3 regions of the Jeotgalicoccus sp. FSL K6-3177 genome follow, and region 3 is predicted to be linked to each of the others. Evidence: predicted binding sites of a transcription regulator. Region 3 holds the regulator's gene; each other region holds the start of a gene.

Region 1 (10,993 bases), 1.5 Mb from region 3:
CACAACACCGAGATCATGCGTAATCAGCAGTACTCCCGAGTTAAGATCTTCCTGCAGTTCTCTGATTAAGTCGAGAATCTGCGCCTGAATTGTTACATCCAGCGCCGTCGTCGGTTCATCTGCAATCAAGAGCCGCGGTCTGTTCGCAATTGCAATTGCGATTACAACACGCTGGCGCATTCCTCCTGAAAGTTCATGAGGGAATGCTTCCCCGACACGTTCCGGATTTGGAATGCCTACTCTCGACAATAACTCTATTGCATAGCTTTCTCTTTCACTTTTAGCTTTCGTCTTATGTATTTTTAAAGTCTCCATAATCTGAAGCTTTATTTTCATTAACGGGTTCAGTGCAGTCATGGGATCCTGGAAGATCATGGCCATCTCTCCGCCGCGTATAGTGTTCATCTTTTTCTCATTAATTTTAAGAAGGTCTTTACCTTCAAAATCCACCTGGCCTTCAATACGTGCATTCCTGTGAAGCTTCATTAATGAAAATGCCGTTGCACTTTTCCCCGATCCGGACTCCCCGACAAGTGCCACTACTTCATTCGGCTGAATATCCAGTGACACACCGTCCACAGCGGGGTAATATGTCCCGTCTATTTTAAAGGATGTCGTCAAATTTTTAACGCTCAGAAGCTCTTCTCCCACTTAAATCACCTTAACTTTCCCTTTGTTAAAAATAAGTCTCAATTTTTCAAATTATGTAAATTCTCGTGTTTGTTTTTCTATTGTATAAAGACACTGTCAAAAAGGCAATAATAATTATCTAAAAATTATAAAATTTCTGCATGTAATTTATTAATATACATCTATGCATAATCGTTTGCACCTTTATTCTATGAGACCGCTTTCAATAATGCAAGCGTTTTCAGCAATTATTTTTTCCCTACTATACTTTATGAATTTTTTCATGTAAAATGAATGTATAAAATACGTTAAATCGGAGGCTTCTCACTGATGAGATATCTCGTTACATTTTTATGGGCATTCATGCTCACTCAGATGGTCAACTTTATACTTAACAGTCTTGCAGGCGGCGGCCCGTTAAACTTCTGGATTGGTGTTGTTTTAGCGGTACTTATTACATTGACAATCTTTGTCCTTGACGGATTGAATAAAATGTCAGCTGATCCTAATGCCGGCGACGAACACTAAACTGGATTTCATATGAAATCCGGTTTTTTTATTTGTATTTTTTAACTTTACTGTAAAACGGGTATAATTATTTTATAATCACTTTTACCTTTTTTGGGGGTATTTTAATATGAAAAAATTTATCATGTCGATCGACCAGGGCACAACGAGTACGAGAGCTGTACTTATCGACCGGGAAGGAAATATTGCCGCTTCAAATCAGCGGGAGTTCACACAGCACTTTCCGCGTTCCGGCTGGGTGGAGCATAATGCAAACGAAATATGGAGTTCTGTCTTGTCTGTAGTTGCCGGAGTCATGATAGAAAATAACATCACACCGGCTGATATCGATTCAATCGGTATTACAAATCAGAGGGAAACCGCAGTAGTCTGGGATAAAAATACCGGTCTTCCAATTTATAATGCTATCGTCTGGCAATCCAGACAGACCGCCGATATTTGTTTTGATTTGAAAGAACAGGGATATGAAGCGCTTTTCCGGGAAAAGACAGGACTTGTAATTGACCCTTATTTTTCAGGCACTAAAATTAAATGGATTCTCGACAACGTTGAGGGTGCCATGGAAAAAGCAGAAAACGGCGACCTTTTATTCGGTACGGTAGACAGCTGGATTATATGGAAATTCACTGAAGGTGCTGAACACGTTACAGATTATACAAACGCGAGTCGGACACTTCTATATAATATATACGAGCTAAAATGGGATGAAGAACTTTTATCTATCTTAAATATTCCGAAGAAGATGCTGCCGGAAGTAAAATCTTCAAGCGAAATATACGGCTACACGACAAAGTCCCACTTCTTCGGTTACAACATTCCCATTGCAGGTATCGCGGGCGATCAGCAGGCAGCCTTATTCGGCCAGACGTGCTTTAATGAAGGCGATGCGAAAAATACTTACGGAACCGGCTGTTTTCTGCTTCTGAATACAGGTGAAGAACCGACATCCAGCAACAATGGCTTGTTAACGACGATTGCTGTCGGCATCAACGGCAAGGTGAATTATGCACTGGAAGGATCTATTTTTGTTGCGGGCAGCGCGATTCAGTGGCTGCGTGACAACCTCGAATTTTTCAGCGACTCAAAAGTAAGCGAACAATATGCTAGGCAAGTAGATTCGTCTGAAGGTGTATACGTCGTGCCCGCCTTTACCGGACTCGGTGCGCCATACTGGGACTCGGAAGCGCGGGGTACCATGTTCGGTCTGAGCCGGGGGACAACTAAAGCGCATATCAGCCGGGCAACACTTGAAGCTGTCGCCTATCAGACAAAAGATGTTCTCGATGCGATGCAGCTCGATGCCGGTATAGAAATCGACAGGCTGCGAGTGGACGGCGGCGCTTCAGCTAATAACTTCCTTATGCAGTTTCAGTCTGATATGCTGCAGACCAAGGTTGAGCGTCCCGCAATTTTGGAATCGACTGCGCTCGGAGCTGGTTATCTCGCAGGCCTTGCCACAGGTTTCTTTCTGTCACAAGAAGCTCTGCAGGAACTCAGTAAAACCGATTCAACATTCAATCCGCTGATGGATAACAATAAACGGGATACACTCTACCGCGGCTGGCAAAGTGCAGTCCGCGCGACTCAGATGTTTAAGACAGATGAATAATCCGAATTTAAAAACAGGAGGAGAATTATGTTAAACGCACTTACACGTAAACATCAGCTTGATCACATGTCGAAATTTGAATACGATTTACTTATAATCGGCGGCGGAATTACGGGAGCCGGAATTGCACTCGATGCATCGATGCGCGGACTGAATGTCGCCCTGGTAGAGATGCAGGATTTCTCAGAAGGTACGAGCAGCAGAAGCACGAAATTAATTCACGGCGGACTCCGGTATTTAAAACAAATGCAGGTTAATGTTGTCAGGGAAACTGGCCGTGAACGAGCCATTGTTTATGAAAACGGTCCGCATGTCACAACACCCGAATGGATGCTGCTGCCTTTTCATAAAGGCGGTACATTCGGCGAGTTTACAACGAGCCTCGGACTGAAAGTCTACGATTCTCTTGCCCAGGTCGATAAAAACGAACGCCGCAACATGCTCACAAAACAAGAAGTTATCGAACGGGTTCCTAATATTAAAAGTGACGGACTCCGCGGCGGCGGTCACTACGTGGAATATAAAACTGATGACGCGAGACTCACTGTTGAAGTAATGAAGAAAGCCGCTTCCTACGGTGCAGATGCAGTCAACTACGTGAAAGCAGACGGATTTTTATATGATAACGGTACGGTTACAGGAATTAAAGCCAAAGATGTTCTGAGAAACGACACTTATGAAATTAAAAGTAAAGCAGTCGTTAATGCAACCGGCCCCTGGGTCGATGAAGTCCGCGCGAATGACCAGGCGGGCCGGCAGACTAAAAAGCATTTAGTTCACACTAAAGGTGTTCACATCGTCTTTAAACAAGAGGATTTCCCGTTAACCCAGGCTGTTTATTTTGATACAAAAGATGACGGCCGTATGATTTTTGCTATTCCGCGGGCCGGCAAAACCTACGTCGGTACAACAGATACATTTTACGGTGAAAATAAAGCCAGGCCGAAAGCTGAGACTGAAGATAAAGCTTATTTGGTCGACGCGATTAATTTTATGTTTCCAACCTTAAATATAGATATATCGATGATCGAATCCTCGTGGGCCGGTATTCGTCCGCTTATCCAATCCGGCAGTAAAAATGCTTCGGATATCTCACGCAAAGATGAAATCTGGCACAGTACAAGCGGGCTCATTACAATCGCAGGCGGCAAACTTACCGGCTACCGCCATATGGCTGAGGAAATCGTGGATGAGGTTGCAGAGTATTTGAAAAAACATCATAAAATGAACGTTAAAAAAGTTTCAACTAAAAATGAACCAGTTTCCGGAGGCGATGTCGGCGGCAGTGTCGGCTATCAGAACTACGTTGACAACATAAGCCGTAAAGCGCCGAGTTACGGTCTTACACTCGATGAAGGTCATATGCTCGCCATGAAATACGGCAGCAATGTCGAAGCAGTTTATCAATATGCAGGCATTACAAACGATAATCACGAAAAATACAGTCTGCCGAAACCCTTATATGCGGAAGTAATTTACGGTATACTTCATGAAATGGTAATCAAGCCGGCTGACTTTTTCGTACGCCGTTCAGGCAAACTTTATTTTGAAATCGAGGATGTCGTAAAATACCGCAGCGGTGTTGAACAGCTCCTGCAGGATACCTTAAGCTATGATGACGAAACCCGCAATCAATTCTCCCGGGAACTCGATGAAGCGATTGAAGATACCAGAAAATAATAGATTATACTGCCTTTAGGCCGGCCGGGTGCGAATCTGCACCCGGTTTTTTTCTTTTGGGGAAGGGTTGGCGATAGTTCGGGTTGGGGGGTTGAGGTCCTTATGAAACCCGATTATGCCGATCCCAGCGCCGGCGGATACACATGATACCCGTTCATGCCAACCCCAGTGCCCGCGGATACGCATGACAACCAATCATACAAACCCCAGTGCCCGCGGATACGCATGACAACCAATCATACAAACCCCAGCGCCCGCGGATACACATGACACCCGATCATACAAACCCCAGTGCCGGCGGATACATATGACAACCAATCATACAAACTCCAGTGCCGGCGGATACTTATGAAACCAGTTCGCGCCAATCCTCTCCTTACAAATCACCAAAATAATTATGAATGAATAATTTTATCTTTATATCTCTGCGTACTTCTTATCACGGATAACTGTTGATTAAAATTACTGTATTTCAAAGTATAATATGTAGAATTCCCTTTTTTAACACTGCAGCAATGTTTTTTCAAAGCACAAAATACAGTATTTTTATTAATTTTATAATCAATCAATTGCAGCAATGACAATCTCGTCATTGGATGACTAGGAAACAAGTATTTATAATCAAACATCGCTCGCACTAAATGGGTTTCATAGCTTTCTATGCTCCCGCAATCAGAGCATTTAAACTGAAATTTACCTTTAAGTAAATTAAAACTTGAGCAATGTCCGCAATATATCCCGTGTTTAAGTTCAGAAATATTAATAAAGTCAGCAGTGTCGGGCTTTGAGGTAATGGAATTCTTTATCAGCTGGACAATGTTTTTGGCATTATTTCCTATCGTCTCGTTTCGAAAACTCCTGAGGTAATTTTTCAGCTGAGTCCTCATCACTGCCTGATTATGCATTTTTTCATTGTCAGATGTAAAATTAAAATCATCATTCGGAAAAATAACTTTACTATCTGTATAAAAATCCAGAGAACTTTTATTTCCTAGACTCACTATTTTATTTTTCGCCCGGTTAAGCTGGATAAAAGGATCACTTTCCATCTGTCTGTTATTTTTATGCCAGCTGTTATTATCATACCTGTAATCTCCGGTGAGGTTTTTCACTTCGTTAACCACAATTCTGCTATCCATAACTATAATACTGTCGTACTGTGTTACCGAATTATTTATATGCAGGTAAAGATCTCTATGAATATATAAATTGTTATGCCCTATAAAATCAAATATTTCATCGTATAAACATTCTCCTTCAAATCCTTTTTCCAAATTAGACAACTGATATTTTTCATTGTTCGTCAGTTCTTTACGTTTGGAAAGTGCAATGTAATAAAGTAACTCGATTGGTTTTTCACGACTATTTAAAAACATTATTATTCCTCCTATAAAAAAAGTCCTCTTACCCTATATATAGGCGAGAACCCTGTTTTTCTTTTAAAAAAGTTACTTAAACACAAAAATAGCAAAACTGGTTTACTTTTTACACAAACAAGGTTATTTTTGTAATTAAATGTATGTACATATTTTGTATAAACTATATATTTAGTCGTTAGAACGAGGTATATTTAAATTTTGAGGTCATATAAATAGGTTTAGATTATTTTTTTAAATTTGGATTGATATGAAATTTGGTCATGCCAATCCAAAAGGTTCCGGATACATATGAAACCCAATCATACAAACCCCAGCACCGGCGGATACACATGACAACCGTTCATACAAACCCCAGTGCCGACGGATACACATGACAACCGTTCATACAAACCCCAGCGCCCGCGGATACACATGACAGCCATTCATACCAATCCCAGCGTCCGCGGATACACATGACACCCAATCATGCCAATCCCAGCGCCCGCGGATACTTATGAAACCAATTCATGCCAATCCCAGCGCCCGCGGATACATATGATACCCAATCATGCCGACCCGCCCTAGCAATCAGCGCCATCCACCCCCAAAAACAACAAAAAACCTCCTGAAATCAAAGTTTCAGGAGGTTTTCATCTTACTTACTCAATATCGAATACTAATTCATCGTTTATATAGTCTGCTTTAATATGCAGTCCTTCTGTCATATCGGCTGCAATGAGTTTTCTTGCGAGCGGTGTTTCGATATGTTTTTGAATAAACCGTTTCAGCGGACGTGCGCCAAACTGCGGTTCATAGGCGCTTTTAGCTACCCAATTTTTAACGCTTTCAGTTACTTCTAGAGACATGTGCTGTGCAGCAAGCCGTCTGTTTAAGTCTGCAATTAGACGGTCGACAATTGCGCCCATATTTTTCTGAGTTAGTGGACTGAACATAACAATGTCATCCATCCGGTTTATAATTTCAGGTTTAAAGTACTGATGCACTTCACTCATGACGATATCTTTCGTTTCATCGCTCAGTTCACCGTCGACAACTACTGTATCGAGCAGGTGCTGTGACCCGATATTCGATGTCATGATAATGATTGTGTTTTTAAAGTTGACGCTGCGGCCTTTGGAGTCAGTCAGACGGCCTTCATCAAGGAGCTGAAGCAGAATATTAAATACATCGGAGTGCGCTTTTTCCACTTCGTCCAGCAGAATAACTGAATACGGCTGGCGGCGGATTGCTTCTGTTAATTGACCGCCTTCTTCGTGGCCGACATATCCCGGCGGTGCCCCGATCAGTCTTGAAACCGAATGTTTCTCCATATACTCACTCATATCAATACGGATCATATGTTTTTCCGAGTCGAACATCGTTGCAGCGAGTGCTTTCGCAAGTTCCGTTTTCCCGACACCTGTCGGTCCTAAGAACAGGAAACTCCCGATTGGTCTGTCCGGATCTTTAATACCCGCACGAGCTCTGATAACAGCATCGGCAACGAGATCAACCGCTTCGTCCTGGCCGACCACACGCTCGTGAAGTATATCCGATAATTTAAGCAGCTTATCTTTTTCTGTTTCGACGAGTTTCGTTACCGGGATACCTGTCCACTGGCTGACGATAAATCCGATTTCCTCTTCGGTTACGACTTCTCTGATAATACGATCTTCATCGACTGAATTTTCCATTTCTGTTTCGTATTCAGCGAGTTCTTTTTCAAGCTGCGGCAGTTTGCCGTGGCGGAGTTCCGCTGCACGTTCCAGCTCATAGTTATTCTCCGCTTCTTCCAGTTCCTGACGTACTTTATCGACTTCGGCACGTTTGTCATTCACTCTGCCGATTTGTTCTTTTTCTTTCTCTACTTTGTTCTGCAGTGTTGCCTGTTCTTCTTTAATATCGCTGAGTTCTGTCTGCAGTTCTGCCAGACGATTGGCTGATACTGTATCTTTCTCGCCTTTTAAAGCTTGCTCTTCAATTTCAAGCTGCATCACGCGGCGATTAATCTGATCCAGTTCAGTCGGATTAGAGCCCATTTCTGTACGGATTGTCGCACTGGCCTGGTCCATGAGATCGATTGCTTTATCCGGTAAAAAACGGTCGGTAATATAACGGTCTGATAATTCTGCCGCCGCAACAAGCGCACGGTCGGTAATTCTTACACCGTGGTGCACTTCATAACGTTCTTTCAGTCCGCGGAGAATTGAAATCGTATCTTCGACGTCCGGTTCAGGCACCTGAACTTTCTGGAAACGTCTTTCAAGTGCAGAATCTTTTTCAATATACTCCCGGTATTCATTAATCGTTGTCGCACCGATACAGTGCAGCTCGCCTCTTGCGAGCATCGGTTTCAGCATATTTCCGGCATCCATCGCCCCGTCCGTTTTACCGGCACCGACGAGCATGTGTATTTCATCGATAAAGAGAATAATCCTGCCGTCGGATTCTTTAACTTCTTTTAATACTGCTTTTAACCTTTCTTCAAATTCACCGCGGTATTTCGCCCCCGCTACAAGTGATGTTAAATCGAGTTCAAATACTGTTTTGTCGAGAAGGCTTTCGGGCACATCTTTACGCACTATGCGCTGAGCAAGTCCTTCGACGATTGCTGTTTTACCAACACCCGGCTCCCCGATTAAAACCGGATTATTCTTGCGTTTACGGCTCAGTATCCGAATCGTATCGCGGATTTCCTCATCCCGGCCGATTACCGGGTCTACATTGCCGTTTCTCACCTCTTCGACAAGGTCGCGCCCGTATTTTTCAAGTACTTCATATTGGTTTTCCGGATTTTGTGTTGTCACATGATTTCCCCCTCTGATTTTCTTAATGATTTCTGTAATAATGTCCGCTTTATTTCCAACTGCTTCTTTTAATATATTATCTTCTTCAAGAGCTGCTAAAAGCAGGTGCTCCTGGGAGATAAACGAATCTTCCATGGCAGTCATCTGTTTTTCCGCACTGCTGTACAGCCGAGAAAAACCGCTAGACATATAGACACCGTATTCAACGCTGTCTCCGGTTACTGCATTATAAGTTTTTAATTTCCTGTCGTATTCTTTAATAATATCTGCTGTATTAATGTTTGCACGTTCCAGTATATCTGCACTCATGCTTTCATCTGCTGTCAGCATAGCTTTTAATACTGCTTCCAGTTCAATGGACTGCAGCTTAAGCTCAACTGAATACTGCTGTGCACGTTCGATAACGTTTTGTACTTTTAAAGTCATTTTATTAATATCCAATTTACTTCACCTCAGCTAAGTAAAATTAAGGTCATAAATGTTTGACCTTTTTTGACCATAACTTAATTATACTCTTTTTCTTCTTTAAATCAAGTAATTAATAGCAATATTGTCGAATTTATCATATATTTATTGATGGATATTTAAGGAGGAATTTTAAAGTTGGATATTATCACTACTATTAAATATGTATTTCTTGGTCTTCTCCAGGGGCTTACTGAACCGATTCCTGTGTCATCAAGCGGACACTTGGTCATTGCACGTGAACTGTTCGGCATTGAAGCTTCGGGCCTGTCGTTTGAAATATTTTTAAATACAGCTTCGCTGATTGCAATACTCGTTGTTTACCGAAAAGATATTATCAGTATTCTTCAAAATTTATGGAGATTTGTTTTTAAGGGTGCAAGAGATAACGACGCAGTGACCGATTTTAAATATACAATTTGTCTTATTATTGCTACGATTCCGGTCGGCGTTGCGGGTCTGTTATTAAAAGATGTAATCGGCGACAATATTTCTGTTGGTTTCGTCGGCGTTATGCTGTTATTTACCGGTCTTGCGCTCTGGTTTATTAAAAATAAACGCGGAGAAAAACGCGACGGTGACATCACTGTTAAAGACTCAATTATCGTGGGTCTCTCACAATGTATTGCTTTGACACCCGGGATCAGCCGCAGCGGAGCGACCCTTGTCGGTTCTATTGCAGTCGGCTTAAGTCAGAAGAATGCACTGCGTTTTGTATTCCTTTTATATATTCCAGTTTCTCTCGGTACAGCTTTGCTTTCTGTCGGTGACATAGTAAACGATCCGAATATGAATACTTTATGGCTTGCCTATCTGCTCGCCTTTATCGTAACGGTTATCGCAACATACTTTGCAGTTAAGTGGCTGCAGAATGTTATGGAAAACGGCAATTTGATTTATTTTGCTTATTATTGTTTTGTACTCGGCGCATTTTCAATCCTGTATCAGTTAATATGGGCATAAAAAAGACCGCGAAGAATATCTTCGCGGTCTTTCCTTTTGTAAATAGATTTAGCTGACGCCAAGTGCGATTTTTGCATAGCGTGTCATTTTGTCCTTATCCCATGGCGGGTTCCAGACGATTGCTATCTGCACATCTTTGACTTCAGGCAGTTCGAGCAGCGAGTGTTCTACCTGTCCCATAATTTGCGGTCCCATCGGGCAGCCCATTGAAGTTAAAGTCATTTCCACACCTGCGTTACCTTCGTCATCAAGGTTTACACCATAAACTAAACCAAGGTTCACTATATCTATACCAAGTTCGGGGTCAATAACATTCTCTAACGCACCGTACATGCTTTCTTCCATTGCTTTATCCAAACTTATCACTCCTTACTGTAGTGTATGTACCATAACTATAACAAAAATTATACATTCAATAAATATAAATGCTATTATTAAGAAGAAACATTTTAATTAAACACATACAAAAGGGAGATTTATATGGACAAGCATTTAATCTGTTTAGATTTAGACGGCACTTTGCTGACGGATGAAAAGACAATTACTCCGTTCACAAAAGAAGTGCTTACAACACTTAAGCAACAAGGGCACGAACTGATGATCTCTACCGGGCGTCCCTACCGGGCAAGTGTTCCATACTATAAAGAATTAAAAATGACGACTCCTGTCGTTAACTTTAACGGTGCATTTGTTCACCATCCGACCGATTTCAATTTCAAGATAAAACATGAAACTCTCGATCTTGATGTTACTAAAGAAATTGCAAAAAAAGTACCGGAACTCAATATAAAAAATATTGTTGCCGAAGTTAAGGATAATATATATATACACTATCACGACAGCGTACTGTTTGATGCTTTTAAAATGGGCGATCCTAAAATCAGCGTCGGCAATTTATACGAAACTGTAAATGAAGATGTCACAAGTATTCTCGTACAGGCTGAAGAATCTGA
Region 2 (10,993 bases), 1.8 Mb from region 3:
ACCGCTTCAAAGTTTTCCCTGTTCACATATGTTTCACCGAACTTCATCTCGTTGATGACTTTCATCGTTTCGTTCATATCATCAGTGTAAAGTGATGATGACAAGCCGTAAATTGTGTCGTTTGCCATATCGATTGCTTCATCGATGGTTTCAAAAGTCGCTATCGGCAAGACAGGACCGAATATTTCATCGCGCATAATTTTAGAATCATGCGTTACATTCGTTAAAATGGTTGGTTCATAGAAGAAACCTTTCTCCATATCCGCTTTCTTTCCGCCGGTAACTGCTTTCGCGCCGTCAGCAACTGCCTCGTCTACCATTTCAGCCACTGTATTCAAACGGTCTTCATTAATGAGCGGTCCGACTTCAACATCTTTATCTTCACGGGGATTGCCGAGTTTTTTCTCTTTAAAAGCTGCGGCAAGTTTATCCGTTAACTCTTCTGCGACACTGGAGTGTACATAAACACGCTCTGCGTTTGTACAAGCCTGGCCGTTATTAGCGAGTCTCGAAGTCACGAGAGCATTCACCGCAAGGTCAATATCTGCATGCTGTGACACGATAGCCGGCGCTTTGCCGCCGAGCTCCAGGTTCACTTTTGTAATATTCTGGGCTGCTGCTTCCATCACTTTAGTTCCTGCAGTAATACTGCCGGTCATCGTAATCATATCCACATTTTTATGTTTTGCGAGCGCGTTGCCGATTTCGGAACCCGCACCGGTTACCACGTTATAGACGCCTGCCGGGATTTCTTTCATCTCATCGACAATTTTTGTGAATTCCATCGCTGTGTTTGGTGTATGTTGACTCGGCTTAAGCACAATCGTATTACCTGTAACGAGGGCAGTCGCCACTTTTCTCGCCAGTATAAAGACAGGGAAGTTCCAGGGGTTAATCCCTGCCACAACACCGATTGGTTTTTTGTAAATTAAAATATTCTCATTGGCTCGGTCGCTCGGTACAACATCACCTTCAATACGTCTCGCCCATTCCGACATATAGTGGAAATAATCAATCGCAAGATCGACTTCCCCGCCAGCAAGATCGTAATCTTTCCCCTGTTCCTCCTGGAGCAAATCGATAAAGGTCTCGCGTCTGTCTGCGATGGCATCCCCGAGTTTACGGACGATTTTCCCGCGTTCTATATTCGGCGTGAGCTCCCATGCTTTCTGAGCTTTTGCTGCAGCCTGCACCGCCTTGTCCACATCTGCATTTGTCGCTTTCGGAGTTCGTGAAATTACCGCTTCAGTCGCCGGATTAATCACGTCAATCCAGTCTTTTCCTGTCGAATCCGTATAGGTCCCGTCAATGTATAACTGATGCTGAATCAAAAAATCTCCTCCTAAATTATGTTACTCATTATCTTCCCTTTATATTTCCGGTAAAACTTTCAAAGCAGCTAACTACTCTTTCTCGGCAACAACAGTGAATCGTTCATTTACATGTTCCGCATTTTCAGCTTCATCCATGACCGCGATTGCAAAGTCAGCGTAGCTGATGTAGCTCTCTTCCGACTTGTTCACAAGCAGCACGTCTGCACCTGTTTCATATGCTCCCGTCCGTTTTCCTTCGGCATCAAATTCTGCTGACGGACTGATAAAGGTCCATTTTAGGTTTGTTGTCTGCTCTAGTTCTTCCAGATTTTCACTCTGTCCGCCCGCAGTCGGTTTAAAGATATCCGGGAAGTTCGGTGTATCGATAACTTTCATCGTTCTGCTGTCATCGACATACAAACTGCCGGCACCGCCGACAACAATCAGACGGATGCCAGTGCCGGAAAGCGCATTAATCAGCACCCGGCCCGCTTCAACGTGTGCATCTTTCTCACCAAGCGGAGCACCGAAGGCGTTTACGACGACATCCAGTCCTTTAAAATCTTCTGTCCATGTATCATGTACATCTTTCTCTATTACTTTCACATTATCATTATTTAACTTCGAAGCATTTCTGACAATCGCAGTGACCTCATGTCCTCTTCTGACCGCTTCATCTAATATTAAACTGCCGGCCTTACCCGTTGCGCCTACGATTCCTATTTTCATTAAAAACCCTCCGGTTATGTTATGATTTTAAATACTATCTATGTATACCCTGCACTTACTTTTTGAAACTATACTTTTTACTGATTAGGAGAGCAGCTATATGAAGAAAAAGAAAATCCAAAAAACAAATGCCATGCGCGTACTTGAGAATAACAAAATCAGCTACGAAGTGCATGAATATCCCTGGAATGAAGATCATACAGATGAGGAGAACGCGGGGGTGCCGTTCGACAAAATTTATAAAACCCTTGTTGCTGTCGGCAATAATACAGGAGTGCTTGTCGGCTGTATTCCTTCTTCAACCGAGCTCGATTTAAAGAAATTTGCCAAAGCGAGCGGCAACAAAAAAGTCGATATGCTTCATATGAAAGATCTTGAGAGAACGACAGGCTATATCCGCGGCGGCTGTTCGCCTGTCGGCATGAAAAAACTGTTTCCGACTTATATCGGAGCACAAGCAGAAATGATGGAGACAGTTGTCGTCTCTGCTGGAAAGCGCGGCATGCAGATGGAACTTGCTCCTGATGATTTACTGCAAGTCACCGCAGGTAATTTTGCTGATATTACAGAATAAAATTGAGCTCTGACCAAAAAGAAGGTCAGAGCTCTTTGTTATCTAAGAAAATTTTAATGAACGAGTATGCTCTCTTCCTGCAGCCTTATACCACTGCCAGCATAAGATAATTATCAGTGCGAGGTCAACGATGTCGCCGCCGTAGTACATCAGCATAGCACCCGCTTCGCCATCCTCCCGCGCTATACCCTCTGGAGGTGAAGCGTATATCATTTTGGATAGTATTTTATGAAAACCGAGGGCCAAGACCAGGACAACAGCACGGTATAAAAATGTGTAACGGTGAGTCACAATATCGATATAAATTATCGACATCGTAAAAAGATAGCCCGCAAGAAAGACATGCAGATGAATAAGTGCAAATAAGAATACAGATGTATGCATAATTTCAAATAATCCTGTTTTATAAATAAGAAATAAGCCGCCGATATTCAGTACGGAAGCGACAATTGGATTGCTGATAAATTGCACATACTTCAAATTCAGAATTTTACTCAGTTTTCTTGCATGGGCTACTTTCAAAGTTCTCATCAAGAGAGTCATCGGTTTACCATGCAGTATCAGAAGCGGTCCAAGCATGCCGAGCAGCAAATGCCCTAGCATATGGACAGTGAAATCCATATGGGACAAACGCGCCAGCGGACCTGTCAGCGCAGCAGCTGAAAGAATTACACCTGCTGCAAACAGGATATACCTGCTCCATTTCCACTTTTGATGTTTTTTTCCGGAGGCGTACATGGCTGCAAGGTAAAGTACTAAGGCAGCCAGCGCGAGCGCGGCGACGATAATTTCAAGAATTAAAAAATGCGTCATATTCATGTGATGCATCCTTAATTACCTGCGCTTTCGCGTTTTGACTTGTAAATTATTACAATCCCTGTAATTAAGAAAATTGCACCTGCGATATTCCAGGCTAAATCATAAGGCAGTATATTAACGTCATAGCGCACCTGGTGAATTCGGAGCAGCTTGTGGTTTATAATACCGTCGAACAGCTGGAAAATACCGAGTCCGGTAAATATTCCTCCTATCCACCGCCGTTTGTGCATTTCTTTTTTCCGGCGTGAATCTGCAAACATAAAGAAACCGATTACGAGGGCAAATAAGGCGAATGAATTGAGCAGTCCGTCAGACAAAATACCGATAAATGTCGTCGAATGATCGTAAAAGTGATGCCACTGAAGAAGCTGGTGAAAAATAATTTCATCGACGAGCGCCATTAAGCCGATTCCTAAAAAAATACCTGACCATATGTTTTTACTCCGATGCGAATCAATGTTTTGATGAGCCATAGACATTCCTCTTTCGCATAAATATTTATATATAAAATACCCTGGCACTGTATGTATTAACCCGTATAAACAAAAAAACCTTAAATCCTGAGCGGATTTAAGGTTTTTCATTTATATTAAGCTTTTACAACGACAATTTCCCCGTCTTTGATATGCGCTTTAACACTATTTAATTCATCTTCTTCCAGAATTAAATCTGTCAGCTGATCTTCGATTTTATCCTGAATGACACGGCGTAGCGGTCTTGCACCGAAACGCTTGTCGTAACCCAGGCTGACGAGTTTTTTCTTGGCGTCATCTGTAATTGAAATCTCAATTTCGTTTTCCTCTAATGCTTCCTGCAAGTCATTAAGCATTAAATCAACAATTTCCATTAAGTTATCCTCTGACAGTTCGTTAAAGTTAATAATCGCGTCGAATCTGTTCAGAAATTCAGGTTTGAAATAATTGCTTAAGTTTTCAAGCGTGCTGACCGATTCGTGCTGATCCGCATTAAAGCCGACGCTTACATTATTATCACCTGTACCAGCGTTACTTGTCATAATGATCACTGTCTCTTTAAAGCTGACTGTTCTGCCATGTGAGTCTGTCAGCTGGCCATCTTCCATAATCTGCAGGAACATGTTCTGTACATCAGGGTGCGCTTTTTCAATCTCATCTAAAAGAATAATTGAATAAGGGTTATGACGCACTTTCTCTGTCAGCTGTCCTGCTTCTTCGTGACCGACATAGCCTGGAGGTGAACCGATAATTTTAGAAATAGAATGTTTCTCCATGTACTCACTCATATCGAGTCTGATCATGGATTCTCTTGTACCGAATAACTCTTCAGCAAGTGCTTTCGTTAATTCAGTTTTACCAACACCCGTTGGTCCGACGAATAAGAATGAACCAATTGGACGGTATTTCGATTTAAGTCCTGCACGGCTTCTTCTGACAGCTTTCGCTACCTTATCCACCGCTTCGTCCTGACCGATAACTTTAGCACTCAAATTCGTACCGAGGTCTCTCATCTGCGCCTGTTCTTCAGACTGCAGTTTCGTCACAGGAATACCTGTTTTTTCTTCGACTATAAGCTGAATGTCAGATACATCAACATCCATAACCTGCTGATCATCAGCTGCTGCTTCCAGCTGTTTTTCAAGCTGAAGTTCTTGATATTTCAAGCGTGCTGCAGTTTCATAATCTTCCTGCTCTGCCGCAGCGTCTTTTTCTTCAGCAATTTTTTCAAGTTTCTGTTTGATTGAATCTGTATCATTTTCTGCATTTGCGAGATTCAACCGTGCACCGACTTCATCCATTAAGTCGATTGCTTTATCTGGTAAGAAACGATCTTGAATATATCTGTGCGATAAATTCACAAACGCTTCAACTACTTCGTCGGAATAGCTGACTTCGTGGAACTTCTCATAGCGGTCTTTAATTCCTTTAAGGATTAAAACCGATTCCTCTAAAGTCGGTTCTTTAACGATAATCGGCTGTAGGCGGCGTTCGAGCGCTGCATCTTTTTCAATCTGACGGTACTCTTTCAGCGTTGTTGCACCGATAATTTGCAGTTCACCGCGTGCAAGTGCCGGTTTAAGAATGTTACCTGCGTCCATCTGTGAACTTTCCGCAGAACCCGCACCGACAATCTGGTGAATTTCATCGATAAAGAGAATGACTTCCTGACGCTCTTTCAGTTCAGCAATGAGCTGTTTCATACGCTCTTCGAACTGACCGCGCATTGAAGTATTCGCAACAAGCGATGCTACGTCCAGCACGTAAATTTCCTTGTCCATTAATTTCGCCGGCACATTGCCTTCTACTATTTTCAGTGCCAATCCTTCAGCAATTGCTGTTTTACCGACACCCGGCTCACCGATTAATACCGGGTTGTTTTTATTACGTCTGTTCAGCGTTTCAACGACACGTTTTACTTCTTTGTCGCGTCCAATAACAGGATCGATATTACCTGCTCTTGCTTCGTCTGAAATATTATTGCCGAGCTGGTCTAAAAGCCCGTCGCGCTGATTATTTTCACGTTCTTTTGTTTGTGTACTTGTTCCTTTGTTTCCTTGTCCATTAAAATATTTATTGTTCATATTATTATTTTCGAAAGGTGATCCTTTAAAAAAGTCATTTGAATTCATCATTTGACCTTGGATATCCTGGAAACAGCTGTCACATAAATGAACCTGCATTTTTTGATTGTTAAAATTCATTGCAAGGTTTACATTCGCTTCGTTAATTCCGCAATTTTGACATTTCATATGTGTTTCCTCCTATTGATATATTCGTATTCACAGTCTTTTGACTTTGACTATATTTGACTATAAATACAGTATAAAGGCCTTAAAAGATATTTTCAAATATGGTGCTCACTCTTTATTTTTATTAAATTCTTTGTTTGACTATCTTTGACCTTATATATTTATTATACACTGACCTTCTTTGACTTTCAAGTGTTTTTTAGTAGAAATTTTTCTATTGCTGCTATCTTCTCATTTCTCTCAATCTTTCATCGATAATCATTTCGATGTGTTGCCTTTCCATATTCAAGACTTGATAAAGCTCCATGCAGCCAATTACTTTCTCGTTTTCGCCTTTCTTATGTGCAAGGTCTCTCAAAATATCACCACCTTGCTCGTTTCACTGCTCATTATGAGCAAGGCCAGCCAAAATTACACCACCTTGCTCGTTTCAACACCCATTATGAGCAAGGTCTCCCAAAATTACACCACCTTGCTCGTTTCAACACCCATTATGAGCAAGGTCTCCCAAAATTACACCACCTTGCTCGTTTCAACGCTCATTATGAGCAAGGTCAACCAAAATTACACCACCTTGCTCACCACCAGCCATCTGCTTCAACCTCATCAACAAAAAAACAGATATCCTTATCAAGGATATCTGCCCAAACTAACTTCACTATATTCTTTTATCCTTTTTCAATCGGAGTCAGTTTTGCTTCAATCTCAGCTCTGTCCGCTTCCATGAATGGCGGCAGATCTAATTTTTCTCCCGCTTCAATGCCGGGTGTTGTACCCACGAGCCCGGGTCCATCTGTTGCAAGTTCAAACATAATGCCGTTGGATTCCCGGAAGTATAAGCTTTTGAAGAAGTGTCTGTCAACGACTCCTGTTGAACTGAAGCCTCTCTTAACAACCTGTTCATGCCAGTACTGCAATGTTTCTTCATCTTCTACATTAATCGCGAGGTGATGCACGCTCCCGCGCCCCGGCCGTTCGCGGTCGCCGTCTTTATATTTAACAAGGATTTCACTGTGTCCGTCACTATTCGCCGGCCGGTACAGTCGTTCATGGTCATCTCCCGATACTTTCACGTAATCGAACAGTTCCGTCAGTGTTCTTTCCATTTTTTCAATTCGCCGGACACTCATTTCAACAGTCCCCATGCTCATAATCTGATATTCTTCCGGCACAGCGGAGCCGTTCCAGCTGTCGAATCTGCTGACTGCATCATCCTCTGCTGCCTGCAGTGCCAGCCGCAGTCCATCACCGTCTTCAAAAAGCAGAGATTTTCTTCCGCCGTAATTTGCCGACTTACTATACTCTACACCGTGTTCATCAAATCTTTTCTGCCAGTACGATAAACTGCTCTCGCCCCTGACGAACAGCCCTATCCGCGTAATTGCGTTTGTGCCTCGTCTGGTATGAGCTGCCATCGGCATTTCAAAAAAGGTGAGTTCACTCCCCGGTGTACCGTTTTGATCGCCGTAAAATAAATGATACATTGACGGATCGTCCTGGTTAACGGTTACTTTAACTCTGCGCATGCCGAGAACCTGAGTATAAAATTTGTTATTTTCCTGAGCATTTTTCGTCAGCATAGAAATATGGTGATGTCCTAAAATTGTCTTCATAATATTAACCTCCGTATAGTTATATTAAAAAATAAATCTTAAAACAGATTAATCATCACAACACCTGCAAGCAGAACAAGCAGGCCGACAAGCTGAACCGGGACAATTGTATTTTTCCCCGATCTGAACATACCAAATTGCTGGACGAGAATACTGCCTGTAATCTGACCAAACAGCACCAGCACAATGGTCGGACCCGTACCTATTTCACCGACGAGAAATATATTAATTAATACGTAAAATCCGCCGAATATTCCACCGAGCCAGACCCAGAGCGGTGCTTTTTCTGTAATAGGATATTTTACTGGAATTAATGTTTTTTCTCTTATTAAAACAATGATAATTAAAGTCGCCGCTCCGATAAAGAAAGAAATAAAGGCTGCCGTAAATGGTGAATTTACAGCGCTGCCGAGTTCGCCGTTAATTGCTGCCTGAATTGACAACAGTGCACCCCCGGTAAAGCCCGCCGCACGCCACGGCCATTTATTGATTTCATCATTCACCGGTTCAAGTTTATAGCGGCGCTGTTTCATAATATCCTGCAGGACCACCGCAAGAAAGACCCCGGCAAAAATCAGTACAACGCCGAGGAATCTCGTCAGACCGAAAGGCTGAATCATCGAGTTAAACCAGCCGAAATTATCGATGACCATGCCGGTAATAATCATCCCGATAATCGGCATAATCGCAGTTTCCACACTTCCTATTTTAGGAAAGATAAATATGTTCGTCGTCAGCGCGATAACACCGCACACCCCGCCGAGCCATATCCATAGCGGCTCGCCAGTAAAGGCGGACAGCGGCGGCGTGAGCGGCAGACCGTTCACCAGTACGATAATACTTAAAAATACGGTACCGATGACAAATGAAATCATCGATGCAGTAAATGGAGATCTCACATAAGTCCGGAGACCCGAATTGATGGCTGACTGCATGGACATTCCGGTTCCAATCGCAGCGCCGAGCAGTGCAGTCAACATCTTGCTCACTTCCTCTGTATATTTGAATATAATCGTATCATTTATCAACGCAAAAATCCCTTTTGATTTTTTCAAAAGGGATGACTGTTATTCTGCCGACTTCATTCCGGCTTCAAAGTCATCGAGCAAAGCTCGGACTTCATCGGTTGTATTCGTGCTCATCAGCTGGTGTCTTAACTCACCTGCGCCTCTAATGTCGCGCACGTATATTTTAAAGAATCTGCGCAGCGGTTTAAACAAACGTGATTCTTCTTTAGAATACTTGTCGAACAGGTCGAGATGCAGTCTTAACAGACTGAGGAGCTCTTCGCTTGTATGTTCTCTCGGCTCTTTTTCAAAAGCATACGGATTATGGAAAATCCCGCGTCCGATCATAACACCGTCAATACCGTATTTCTCTGCCAATTCGAGCCCTGTTTTTCTGTCCGGAATATCTCCGTTAATCGTGAGCAGTGTATCGGGTGCAATTTCATCGCGCAGCTGTTTAATTTCTCCGATTAAGTCCCAATGCGCATCGACCTTGCTCATTTCCCGTCTCGTACGGAGATGGATAGACAGGTTCGCAATATCCTGTTTAAATACGTGTGTCAGCCAATCTCTCCACTCATCGATTTCAGTATAGCCGAGTCGCGTCTTAACGCTGACCGGCAGACCGCCTGCTTTTGCCGCCTGAATAATCTCCGCCGCTGTTTCAGGACGCTGGATGAGACCTGCCCCCTTACCTTTCGCCGCAACGTTTGGAACGGGACAGCCCATATTTAAATCAATGCCTTTAAAGCCCATCTCTGCCATTCCTATGCTCATTTCCCGGAAATGGTCTGGCTTATCTCCCCATATATGGGCGACGATCGGCTGCTCGTCTTCAGTAAAAGTCAGGCGTCCCCGTACGCTGTGTACACCTTCCGGATGACAAAAGCTTTCTGTATTTGTAAATTCAGTGAAAAATACGTCGGGACGTCCTGCTTCGCTGACAACGTGACGGAAAACGACATCTGTGACATCTTCCATCGGAGCCAAAACAAAAAATGGACGCGGTAATTCACGCCAAAAATTTTCTTTCATATATATTTAAACCTTCTTATCTATAGTATCTCGAATTTTTATCCATGATGATATTACCACAAAAAGTCATTTTACACAAAAGTGTGATCGTCATGAAAAAACCTGCAGAACCTAATCCTCTGCAGGTGCATATAATTTTTTTCTCATTTTATTTATCGCTGTAATCCAGTCTTCCCGTTTAAACACACTGAACTTGAATATATCGTTATTGTGAGTAATTATTTTAATCACATTCGGAATCAAGCCCATGCTGCGTTTCGTTTTAATTTCTTTAATATCTTTTAAATCAATAATCGTTTCAACCGATTCAATATACGGTCCAACTGAGCCTTCGTGAAACAATGCTGTTTTCGTTAAATATAAAGGTCCTTCGACACCTCTCATCGGACGTCTCATGTGAGCATGGCCCGCACGTACAATGTCTCCTTTATTCAACCTCATAATGCCTCACCCCAACTTTATATATTTTTAAAAGTATTATACTCCGCCTAATGCTATCATAATTGTAAAAATTAGCAATCCTGCGATAACAATGATTAGAAATCCCATAAACCATTTACTCATAATTCCCGCTCCTTTACAGAACACTGTATATACATTATACACGTAAAAAAATCACTTCATTTCGAAAATGAAGTGATTTCATAAATTATTCATTAATTATTGTCTTTTTTAACTGGTGCCGGCACCAAATCTTCGATCGGTTTTGCACGGTAAACGAAGAAGGACATCACTACTGCGATTAATGCAATAATGAAGATAAGGAAGTAAACAAATTCTACTCCCGAAACCATCGCTGCTGTCATTGCCGCTTCTGATTCAGGATTTGCTGCACCTTCCAGATAGCTTTGCTGACGCGAGTTAAGCAGGCCGATAAACACCGACACGCCGATTGCTCCGGCCAAGGGCTGCAAGGTCGATACTACAGCAGTACCGTGCGGATATAAATGTTTCGGCAGCTGGTTTAAACCGTTCGTCTCAGCAGGCATCATCGTTGCAGATACACTCAGCATAATCAGCATAAAGCCTGCAATAATAACCCACTGCGGCGTGTCCGCTGTCAGGTTGCTGAACATAAACATCGTCACAGCAAGGACAATCGTTGCCGGAATCATCATGACTTTCGGGCCGACTTTATCGAATAAAGCTCCCATAAACGGGCTCATTGCACCATTCAG
Region 3 (10,993 bases):
AACGGTGCTTGGAGTCGAACATGAGCTCGGCCGAGTCAGAAACGAAGTGTGGGGACCGCGCAGCATCGATATCGATGTACTCCTTTACGAAGATCTCGAACTGCAGCTGACAGACTTAAAAGTGCCCCACCCGGAAATGCACTTGCGTTCGTTCGTCATCGATCCGCTGAACGAGATTGCGCCGAAAAGAGAACATCCGACCTTGCATATGACGGTAGAAAAAATTAAAGATAAATTAGATAAAAGTCAATCAGCCGAGTGACTTTAATATAAATATTATTACAACATATATAGGAGTGGAATATAGTGAGTGAAGAACTGAACGACCAGCTGGCTGTCCGCCGCGAAAAAATGCAGCAATTAAAAAACCAGGGAATGGATCCTTTTGGTAAACGCTTCGAACGTCTAGCATATACAGAAGAACTTATTGCCCACTGGGATGAGTTTTCAAAAGAAGAGCTTGCGGAAAAAGAAAATGAATCAGTCACAGCCATTGCCGGCCGTATTATGACTAAGCGCGGGAAAGGTAAAGCGGGCTTTGCGCACGTCCAGGACATTACCGGACAAATTCAAATCTACGTCAGAAAAGACCAGATTGGAGACGAAGCATTTGAAGTCTGGAATCAGGCAGACCTTGGTGATTTTGTTGGTGTTAAAGGTCCGATGTTTAAAACAAACACTGGTGAATTGTCGATTAAACCGACTGAATTTACGCTGCTTACAAAAGCACTCCGCCCGCTGCCGGACAAATATCACGGTTTGAAAGACGTTGAAGAACGCTATCGTAAACGCTACCTCGACCTGATTACGAGCAAGGATTCGAGAGACACATTTATTAAACGCAGTAAAATTATTCAGGAAATGCGCAACTACCTCGACAGCATCGGTTTCCTGGAAGTTGAAACTCCAATGATGCATTCAATCGCAGGAGGGGCCCAGGCACGTCCGTTTATCACTCACCATAATGCGCTCGACAGAGACTTATTCATGCGCATCGCACTGGAGCTGCACTTAAAACGTCTCGTTATCGGCGGGATTGAAAAAGTGTATGAAATCGGCCGTGTATTCAGAAACGAAGGTGTTTCGACACGCCACAATCCTGAATTTACAATGATGGAATTATATGAGGCATACGCTGACTATAAAGACATTATGAAATTAACTGAAGAAATGATCGCTTACATTGCCGAAAAAGTAAACGGTACGATGAAAGTGACATATGACGGCGAAGAAATCGACTTAACGCCTGAGTGGAAACGCGTGCATATGGTGGATATCGTCAATGAATATACCGGCGTAAACTTCTATGACATCACAACAGTCGAAGAAGCGAGAGCGGCGGCTAAAGAGCATAATGTGGAAATTGATGACAAGATGCTTTACGGCCACATTCTGAATGAATTCTTCGAACAGAAAGTAGAAGAAGAATTAGTGCAGCCGACTTTCGTTTACGGCCACCCGGTTGAGATTTCTCCGCTGGCTAAGAAAAACGATGAAGACCCGCGTTTCACAGACCGTTTCGAGCTGTTTATCGTCCGCCGCGAACACGCGAATGCATTTACGGAGCTCAATGATCCGATCGATCAGAGAGAACGATTTGAATCGCAGGTTGCAGAACGCGACGCAGGAAATGATGAAGCGCATGAAATGGATGAAGACTATCTGGAAGCAATGGAATACGGTCTGCCGCCAACAGGCGGACTCGGTATCGGTATCGACCGCTTAGTTATGCTGTTGACGGATTCAGCATCTATTAGAGATGTTCTGTTATTCCCGTCGATGCGCGACAGATAATATATATTTATGGAAACACCGCTCTCCCTACAGGATTGCGGTGTTTTTTTTGCTTTATTGTGCGGAATATTTAGCAGTTTTACTATGTTTGTATCTCGTTGGATTTTTGAGAGACAACCTTTTATTTTCGCCTATTATATAAGGAGAGAAAACTTATTTTAGGAAGAGATGGAATGTTTTTAAACAAGCGTCTTATGTCACCGGAATTTTTATACTATAAAGCGCTGGAAAAGAGAACGGAATTAGATTTTGAAGAAAGACGTCATTTGTATAACATTCAGAAAGGTTTTGACGGAGAATGCCTGTACGATAAAATATTCGATGAAATTGGACATGAAAGTGTTTATATTTTAAGAAATCTGTATTTAAAAGCAGGAAAGTCGATTACACAGTTTGACAGTATTGTTATCAGCATGGACCGTGTAGCAGTTAATGAAATTAAAAACTATTCCGGAGATTACCATTATGAAAATAACACCTGGTATCGCAATGGTAAACAGCTGAAAGATAATGCGCATATCCAGCTGAGCCGGGCCAAAGGCAAAATTATTCAGCTGAGAGATGAAGCGGGTTTACATTTTAATGTGGAAGGCGCTGTAATATTTACAGGAGACGACTTTAGATTAACTACCGAAAGCGATCATATTTGGAGCGAAACAGTTATTCGGAACCAGTTGAGAAATTACTTCAGGCAATTTAAAGACGACCGTATCAGTGACAAAGCTAAAAGTATCGTGAGACACATTAAAAATGCGATAGCAGAAAATCCTTATTTTGAAGAAAAAGCGGATCTTTCAAGACTGCAGCGCGGTTTATACTGCGGTAAATGCGAAAGCTTTGACTTGAGAAAGGGACGTTTCCAATTCACATGCGCATCGTGCGGAGCTATCGAGAGCAACGAAACACATCTGCTCCGCGCGATGAGCGATCATAAGTTTTTGTTTTACAATCAGCCTATAACTAAACAGTCGATACTCCATTTAATTGACAATCAAATTTCAGAAGATGTTGTTTATCGTTTTCTTAAAAAGCATTGTCATATTAATTTGATGGGTAAAAAGACGACATATACCTTTAAATACTATGATTGGGAGGAGCCGATTGCAGAAATAAAACAGAATCAGCGGTATAAGGATAAAATTGAGTCGTGAAGTACCTGATTTGGCCGCTTGCTCCGCAATGAAATGCTGTCATTCCCGAGAAAGGGCGTTTGCTCCGCAATGAGACCCCGTCATTCCCGAGAAAAGGCGCTTGCTCCGCAATGAGACCCCCTCATTCCCGAGAAAAGGCGCTTGCTCCGCAATGAGACCCCCTCATTCCCGAGAAAGAGCGTTTGCTCCGCAATGAGCCACAATCATTGCGGAGTATATAATAATCTTCCTGACTATACCGCGTTTTATTAACTTTCTGTAAAAATCTATTGACATTTTCATGTAAAATCCATATAATATATATTAGTTTGATTCTGCTTCAGGAGAATTAGCTCAGCTGGGAGAGCATCTGCCTTACAAGCAGAGGGTCGGCGGTTCGAACCCGTCATTCTCCACCATTCAAAACTTAATTTTATACTTATTACATGCGGAAGTAGTTCAGTGATAGAACATCACCTTGCCAAGGTGGGGGTCGCGGGTTTGAATCCCGTCTTCCGCTCCATTTTTTTGTTTATACATAAGGGCCTATAGCTCAGTTGGTTAGAGCGCACGCCTGATAAGCGTGAGGTCGGTGGTTCGAGTCCACCTAGGCCCACTTACAATAGATAATCACTTTCGGCTATAGCAGCCGAAAGTGATTTTTTGTTTTATCCGTAAATTCTCCACAAAAAAGCTGCACCAGGTTTAACTTGTGCAGCTAAGGGCAATTCTATTTTATATGTCCTTTTTCTATAAGAGCTTTACGGATTTCAAGCATTGCAGTATATGTTGCAAGCATATGAATTTGTGTTGTCGGTGCATTTTCAATTGACTTAATTACACTCTCAAGGCTGCCTGCCGCATCGATATTTTCTCTTTCGAAGCCAGCTGTAACAAGACGGTCAGTCATTGTATCAACTGCGATACCTCCGGTAATAATCTTCTCGATATCGAGATCGGCCAGCGATTCAAAGTTTGTATCTTCAAGCCATTTCAGATCGACGCCGTCCGCAGGACGGTTGTTAAGCAGGGCGACAAGCGTAAACGGCTCTTTTTCAAGTTTAACAAGATTCAGCACCTGATTGAGTCCGACAGGGTTTTTCACGACGTTAAGGATAATCTTTTTATCATAGGCGATAATGACTTCCTGACGGCCGAAAACGCGCTCGTTCGTCAGAAATGCATCTTTAATATCCGGCGGTGATACATCGAAGAATCTGCCGGCGCTGTATGCAGCGAGAGCATTGTAGATATTGTAGATTCCTGCATTGTGCAGCGTGTACGTATCATTATCCAGCTGGAATGTTGAATGTGTAACATTCAATTCCTGTACACTTGTGACTTTGTAATCGAGTTCGGGACGTTTGAAACCGCATGACGGGCAGTAGTAGTCACCGAGGTTGGCATACGTGTAATGATGGTACTCTAAAGTGTGGCTGCATTTCGGACATTGCGCATCTTCTTTAGTTTTGTCGCCTGATTCGATATCTGTGTCAAATCCGAAGAACTTCTGCGGATTAGGCAGGGTCTGCGAGTTGAACAGAGGCAGATCACCGTTAGCAATAATAGCTGCATCCGGCACTTCGCGGGCTGCATCGGTCAGCAGGTCATATATTTTACCTGTCGTGCCGTAACGGTCGAGCTGATCGCTGAAGATATTCGTATGTACAAATAATTTAGGCTGAAGTTCTGAAACGACATTTTTTAAAGATCCTTCGTCTACCTCGAGAACCGCAATGGCACCTTTTGTAGAACGGGGCGCATTCAGAAAAGCGCCGACAATGCCCTGCTTCATATTAGAACCTGTACGATTGGTAATTATGTTTTTGTATTTTTTAGACAGCACATTTGTTGTCAGAGTTGTCGTCAAAGTTTTGCCGTTTGTTCCTGTAATCACGATAACATCGTAATTTTTTGCGAGGTTGCGAAGCAGGTTTTTATCGATGGAAAGAGCGATTTTACCGGGCAGACTGCTGCCTCCGTTTGTAAACTTTGTCAGTAAATAACGAGTAATTTTACCTGCGTTCTTAGCTATAGTGGACTTGAGTGACATTCATATACGCTCCTTTAACTTTAGACTTCGGGTATCAATTATAACATTCCGTATTATTAGGTACTATAATTTTTTGAAAAGGGTTATAATAAACAATATTAATCACTGAGGAGAGTAAACATGTTAGATTTCTTTATGAGTCTGGAAGCATGGCAGCAGGCGTTGCTCGCCACTTTATTTACGTGGAGCATGACGGGTCTCGGTGCAGCAATTGTATTCCTGACAAAAGGTGTAAGTGAAAACTTTTTAAATATAACACTCGGCTTTGCCGGGGGTATTATGATAGCGGCGAGCTTCTGGTCACTCCTTGCTCCGGCTATTGAAGCAAGCGCTGATAATCCGATTGGAGAATGGTTCCCGGCCTTGGTCGGCGTTCTCGGCGGAGCGCTGTTTATATACTTATTCGATAAACTGATACCTCACCGTCACCGCGGTGATGACATGGCGGAAGGATTGCCTTATAAAACTTCGAGACGCAGTACGCTGCTTATTACTTCGCTCACACTGCACAACATCCCGGAAGGGCTGTCTATCGGTATTTTGTTCGGTGCAGCAGGTTTAAGTGACGATCCGGTTATGGTGCTGAGCGCATTGACATTGGCAATCGGTATCGGACTGCAGAATATCCCGGAAGGGACTGCGGTGTCCATGCCTCTCAGAGGAGATGGAGCAAGCAGAAGACGGGCGTTTTTCTGGGGCTGGATGTCCGCGATTGTCGAACCGATGGCTGCACTGGTTGGTGTACTTTTAATCGGTTTCATGGAACCTGTGCTGCCTTATGCACTTGCTGCAGGTGCCGGAGCGATGATATTTGTCGTCGTCGAAGAAGTTATCCCGAGTACGCAGAAAAATGGTCATTCCGATGTGGCGGTATTTGCCTTTATGATCGGTTTTGTGATTATGATGGTGCTGGATGTCGCTTTAGGATAGAAAAAAACTCCGGAGGATTTGATGTGCACCCCTAAAGTTGAACTCCAAATTCAACTTTAGGGGTGCTTTGTTATGTCTAAAAGATATTCAATAGAATTAAAGATAAAAATAGTTAATGAGTATTTGACGGGTGACGATGGCTTTAACTTATTAGAGGGTAAATATAATATAGAGCGTAGCTTAATCAGAACGTGGGTCGAGCAGTTTAAAGATAAAGGTGTTCAGGGACTGACGGCTGGGATGACGAAATCTATCTACTCTAAATCGTTTAAGTTAACAGTACTACAACACCGCTTAGACCATCAGTTATCCTACCGAGAAACGGCTAAAATCTTTAATATCCCGAATTTCTCTCTCATTGCACAGTGGCAGAGTAAATATAATCAATATGGTATTCTAGGTTTAGAAAACAAACCGAAAGGCAGGCCCTCTAAATCGATGAAGAAGCAGCCATCTAAACAGAAACGAAATAAATCAGAGACTTTGAATGAAACCGAACGTGAAGAACTGGAACGTTTAAGAGTAGAAAACCGTAAACTTGAGGTGGCCATTGCGCTAGAAAAAAAGTTACAATCCTTAGCTCGAGACAAACGAACAAAGAAATAGTCAGAGCGATGATAGAGTTAAGGGAAACAGGTCTCTATATGCTTAAAGAGTTACTTGAGGCCGCGCAAATCGCTAAAAGTGTATTTAAGTATTGGAATGACCGTTTACCTGAAGAAAATAATAAAGATACTGAGCTCGTCCAAGCCATCAAGGATATTGTGACTGAAAGTCACCGCAGATACGGTTATCGTCGGGTCTGCTTGGCGTTGAAAAAAAGAGGTATCATTGTAAATCACAAGAAAGTACTACGCTTGATGCGGCAGTATCAATTGCTTTGCGTAAAGTTTAAACATAGAAATCGTCAATATAAATCCTATAAAGGAACAGTCGGTAAAATTGCTAAAAACAAACTGTCTCGCCGATTTAAAACCGATCGCCCGTATCAAAAAGTGTTGACCGACGTGACTCAATTCAATATTTCAGCATCAGGAGAAAAACTTTACTTGTCACCGTTTATGGATGTTTTCAGTGGAGAAATACTGTCTTATAGAATCAGTCCGGCACCGACGCTCGATATCGCTGTAAAACCTTTAGAGGAATTGATTGAACAAAGACCAGAATTAGACTATCGAATGACCGTCCATTCGGACCAGGGTTGGCACTACCAGCATAAAAAATGGGTGAGACATCTTAAAAGAAATAAAACATTTCAAAGTATGTCTCGAAAAGGAAACTGCTTAGATAATTCTCCAATGGAGAACTTCTTTGGGCTGCTTAAACAGGAAATGTTTTATGGACAACAGTTCATAACATATACAGAGCTTGAATCTGCGATTCATCAATATATTGATTTCTATAATAATGATAGAATTAAAACAAAATTAAAAGGCATGTCTCCTGTAAATTACAGGAAACATACCTTTAATAAAATCGCTTAATCAAAAAGTTCAACTTTTTGGGTTCACTACAATTTGTCCTCCGGAGTTTTTTTATTAATAATTTAAAATTTTAGTAGAAGAATCCGATCATTACAGAACTCAGGATTGATACAAGAGTTGCACCGTAAACTAGTTTAAGACCGAATTTCGCCACTTTGTCTCCGCTTTCGTTGTGAAGACCTTTTACAGAACCGGCAATAATACCGATACTTCCGAAGTTAGCGAATGATATCAGGAATACTGAAAGCATTGCCTGTGTTTTCTCGGATAATGTTTCTGCCAGCGGAACGAATTCCAGAATAGCTACGAATTCATTTGTAATAAGTTTTGTCGCCATCAGTGAACCGGCAGTCTGAGCTTCCGCCCATGGAATACCCATCATGAATGCTATCGGCATGAAGATATAGCCGAGAATGTCCTGGAATGATAAGTTAGAACCCGGAATTAACAGGAACAGATTGTTTAACAGACCAATCAGGGCGATAAACCCGATAAGCATTGCACCTACGACAAGAACAATTTTTCCGCCGTCGATGATATAGTCTCCAAGAACCTGGAAGAAAGATTTTCCTTTTTCCGGGTTTGTTGAAATTTCAACATCGCCGTCAACGACTTCTTCTTCGTAAGGGTTGATGATATGCACGATGATGTAAACTCCGAACAGATTCAGTACAATAGCAATAATAACGTATTGCGGATCAAGCATTGTAAAGAATGCGCCGACGATTGACAGTGAGATTGAACTCATTGCCTGTGCCGACAGTGTATACAGACGCTGTGTCGTCATTTTAGGTAGCTGGTTTTTAAGAGAAACAAAAACTTCCGACTGGCCAAGCATCATTGATGCTGCACCATTGTACGACTCTATGTAAGGCATACCTGTAATTTTTGTCAAAAGGAAACCGATACCTTTAATAACGAACGGCAGAATTCTCGTAAATGATAAAATACCAATAATCGCAGAAATGAAGATGATAGGCACTAAAACGTTAAATAAGAATACATCTACCGCTTCGCCCTCGCTGTTGGTCATTAAGTCGCCAAAAACAAATAATCCGCCTTCTCTTGCGAAGCCCAGTAATTTATCGAACGCGTTTGCCAGCCACAGAATAAACGTCTGCCCGCCTGTAGTGCTCAAGAATAAGAATGCAGCAAGCAGTTGCAGCACAAGTAATACTAAAATGTTTTTCCAGTGCTTAAACGCAAGTTTGCGGTTGCTACTTGCAATCCAGGCCAGGAAGATGGTGAATAGTATACCGACTATTCCCATTACAATACTCATAATGAAAGCCTCCAAAAAATTGATAGATGAAATTTTACTCTATGTATATGTTTCCATTTTATTATAAAGTAAATGCCGCGTAAACGCGATACCGAATTATTATAATGCAAACGTTTGCAGAAAGAAAGGTATTTCTAAAAATATAAACAAGAGATTTGCCAAAAAAACGCACAGCCTGTATACTTTAGTCAAAGTTGGTCAGAAGGAGTGATGATATGCGTAACATGTCGGATATTATTGAGCAGTATTTAAAAGATATGATTGAACAGTCTGGCAATGAAGCCGTTGAGATTAAACGCGCGCACATCGCTGAAAAATTTGATTGTGTACCGTCACAGTTAAACTATGTCATAAAAACCCGTTTTACAAACGAACACGGATATGTAGTGGAAAGTAAACGCGGCGGGGGCGGCTACATAAGAATCACTAAGGTGGAGGTGCATTCTGAAACCGAGTACCTTGCACATCTTCAGAATTTAATCGGGGAAAACATTTCTCAGTTAAATGCAGAACATCTGGTTCAGTCTATGTATGAAAACGAAGTGATTACTTACAGAGAAGCACAAATTATAGATGCAGTGATGAAACGCGAAATTTTATCGCTTGAGCTGCCTTACAGAGATATTTTAAGAGCGAAAATTTTACGCCGTATAATTACAGCTATACTCTATGCTAAGGAGTGATGATATGAAATGTGAAATATGCAACGAGCGTGAAGCGGCAATTCATATTTCGAAAGGTTCGGGGCTCACTCACCAGGAGCAGTATTTGTGTGAACAATGCGCCAATCAATCGATGGATATAAATTATAACCAGACAGATAATCCGTTTGATATTCAAACGCTGTTAAAAATGCTTGCCGGTAATTCAAAGCGTGATCAGGCAGAAACAGAAGAGTATGCCTGCCCGACCTGTGGTGCGACACTGCAAAGTATTGTGAAGAACGGTTTATTCGGATGCAGCCACTGCTACGAGTATTTCGAACGCTATGTGCCGGAAATCGTTACACGTGTACAACTCAACCAGCAGCGTCATATTGGGAAAATACCGTCGCAGGCGCACGATACTTTAAAGTTGAAACGCGATATCGAAACGCTTGAAAGAACACTGCAGGAAAAAGTGAAAACACAGGCTTTTGAAGAAGCAGCGGTCATCCGCGATCAGATACAGGAACTGAAGGACGGTGGGGCGCATGAATAGACATACAAGTACGTGGATTCGTGATGCGGTAAATACAGAAATAGAAATGTCATCCAGAATCCGTCTCGCCCGCAATATTAAAGGCGTACCGTTCACCCATATGCTGGAAGATGATGAAGATCTCGAAGCGCTCGGAGGCCTGGTGTCAAAAATGCTGCCCGGTTACAGCCTGGCCTCTCTCGACGGTTTGTCTGCGCAAGACAGAGCGCTGCTTGTTGAGAAGCATTTAATCAGCCCCAATTTTGCGAGACGCGGTACTCGTGTATTTATTAACGGTGATGAAGATATTTCGATTATGCTCGGCGAGGAAGATCATATCCGCATACAGGCGCTGGGTACAAATACTACTCTCGAGGCGCTTTATGATAAAGCGGAATCAGTTGATGATACATTGGAAGAAAAGATAGAATATGCATTTGATGAACAGTACGGTTATTTAACAGCGTGTCCGACCAATATCGGAACCGGCATGAGAGCGTCTGTTATGCTGCATCTGCCGGCGCTCGCGGCGACGAACAAAATTCAGCGTTTTCATAATAACCTGACACGTTTCGGATTTACCCTGCGTGGTATATACGGGGAAGGTTCAGAACCGCTGGGTTCCGTCTACCAGCTTTCCAATCAGGTAACACTCGGATTCGAAGAAAGAGTCATTATTAATAATTTGAGTGAGCTGAAGAATCGCTTAATCGAAGAAGAACGTATGGCAAGACAGCATTTAATGACACTTGATACACTGGATGCAGTTAACCGTTCACTCGGCATTCTGCAACATGCTTACAAGCTGTCTTTAAAAGAAGCGTCGATGCATTTAAGCAATGTGAAACTCGGTCTTGATCTATCGTATATTGAACTTGAAAATTTTAATTTTCAAGAATGGTTTCAGCTTATACAGCCGGCCTTTGTGAAAGAACGTGTAAATACAGAAGAAGACGATTCACCTGGTATTGTCGCGGAAAGTGCGCGGGCAGCCTTAATGCGTGAATTACTAGGAGGGAAATAAATATGCTGTTTGGTAAACTAACAGAGCGTGCCCAGAAAGTACTGGCGTATGCACAGGAAGAAGCAATCACCTTAAAAAATTCTAATATCGGTACGGAGCATCTGCTGCTCGGCCTGG

The links. The regulator CtsR, encoded in region 3, represses protease genes until heat stress. The targets are predictions, from matches to a motif close to ATGGTCAATAAAGGTCAAACA.
Region 1: the regulator CtsR is predicted to act here: its motif matches at 9,092-9,112, upstream of clpB (ATP-dependent chaperone ClpB).
Region 2: the regulator CtsR is predicted to act here: its motif matches at 6,295-6,315, upstream of MHH58_RS02080 (ATP-dependent Clp protease ATP-binding subunit).

Annotation. Positions count from the first base shown of each region.
Region 1 is NZ_JBBOSK010000001.1:724,149-735,141, reverse strand. It holds gene MHH58_RS03740 (ABC transporter ATP-binding protein) at 1-651, opposite strand, end outside; gene MHH58_RS03735 (YjzD family protein) at 961-1,158, shown strand; gene glpK (glycerol kinase GlpK) at 1,268-2,767, shown strand; gene MHH58_RS03725 (glycerol-3-phosphate dehydrogenase/oxidase) at 2,792-4,447, shown strand; gene MHH58_RS03720 (nuclease-related domain-containing protein) at 4,843-5,823, opposite strand; gene clpB (ATP-dependent chaperone ClpB) at 6,465-9,053, opposite strand; gene MHH58_RS03710 (undecaprenyl-diphosphate phosphatase) at 9,216-10,040, shown strand; gene MHH58_RS03705 (metal-sulfur cluster assembly factor) at 10,089-10,385, opposite strand; gene MHH58_RS03700 (Cof-type HAD-IIB family hydrolase) at 10,521-10,993, shown strand, end outside.
Region 2 is NZ_JBBOSK010000001.1:400,302-411,294, reverse strand. It holds gene aldA (aldehyde dehydrogenase) at 1-1,331, opposite strand, end outside; gene MHH58_RS02100 (NAD(P)-dependent oxidoreductase) at 1,404-2,042, opposite strand; gene ybaK (Cys-tRNA(Pro) deacylase) at 2,143-2,616, shown strand; gene MHH58_RS02090 (cytochrome c oxidase assembly protein) at 2,659-3,429, opposite strand; gene MHH58_RS02085 (DUF2243 domain-containing protein) at 3,447-3,908, opposite strand; gene MHH58_RS02080 (ATP-dependent Clp protease ATP-binding subunit) at 4,025-6,160, opposite strand; gene MHH58_RS02075 (VOC family protein) at 6,829-7,773, opposite strand; gene MHH58_RS02070 (DMT family transporter) at 7,812-8,828, opposite strand; gene MHH58_RS02065 (tRNA dihydrouridine synthase) at 8,841-9,815, opposite strand; gene MHH58_RS02060 (GRAM domain-containing protein) at 9,927-10,256, opposite strand; gene MHH58_RS02055 (MDR family MFS transporter) at 10,472-10,993, opposite strand, start outside.
Region 3 is NZ_JBBOSK010000001.1:2,233,508-2,244,500, reverse strand. It holds gene folK (2-amino-4-hydroxy-6-hydroxymethyldihydropteridine diphosphokinase) at 1-262, shown strand, start outside; gene lysS (lysine--tRNA ligase) at 307-1,794, shown strand; gene MHH58_RS11455 (nuclease-related domain-containing protein) at 1,968-2,945, shown strand; tRNA gene MHH58_RS11450 (tRNA-Val) at 3,268-3,343, shown strand; tRNA gene MHH58_RS11445 (tRNA-Gly) at 3,373-3,447, shown strand; tRNA gene MHH58_RS11440 (tRNA-Ile) at 3,467-3,540, shown strand; gene MHH58_RS11435 (MurT ligase domain-containing protein) at 3,655-4,977, opposite strand; gene MHH58_RS11430 (ZIP family metal transporter) at 5,098-5,907, shown strand; gene MHH58_RS11425 (transposase) at 5,980-6,513, shown strand; gene MHH58_RS11420 (IS3 family transposase) at 6,522-7,391, shown strand; gene MHH58_RS11415 (NupC/NupG family nucleoside CNT transporter) at 7,462-8,673, opposite strand; gene MHH58_RS11410 (CtsR family transcriptional regulator) at 8,889-9,356, shown strand; gene MHH58_RS11405 (UvrB/UvrC motif-containing protein) at 9,361-9,873, shown strand; gene MHH58_RS11400 (protein arginine kinase) at 9,866-10,876, shown strand; gene MHH58_RS11395 (ATP-dependent Clp protease ATP-binding subunit) at 10,879-10,993, shown strand, end outside.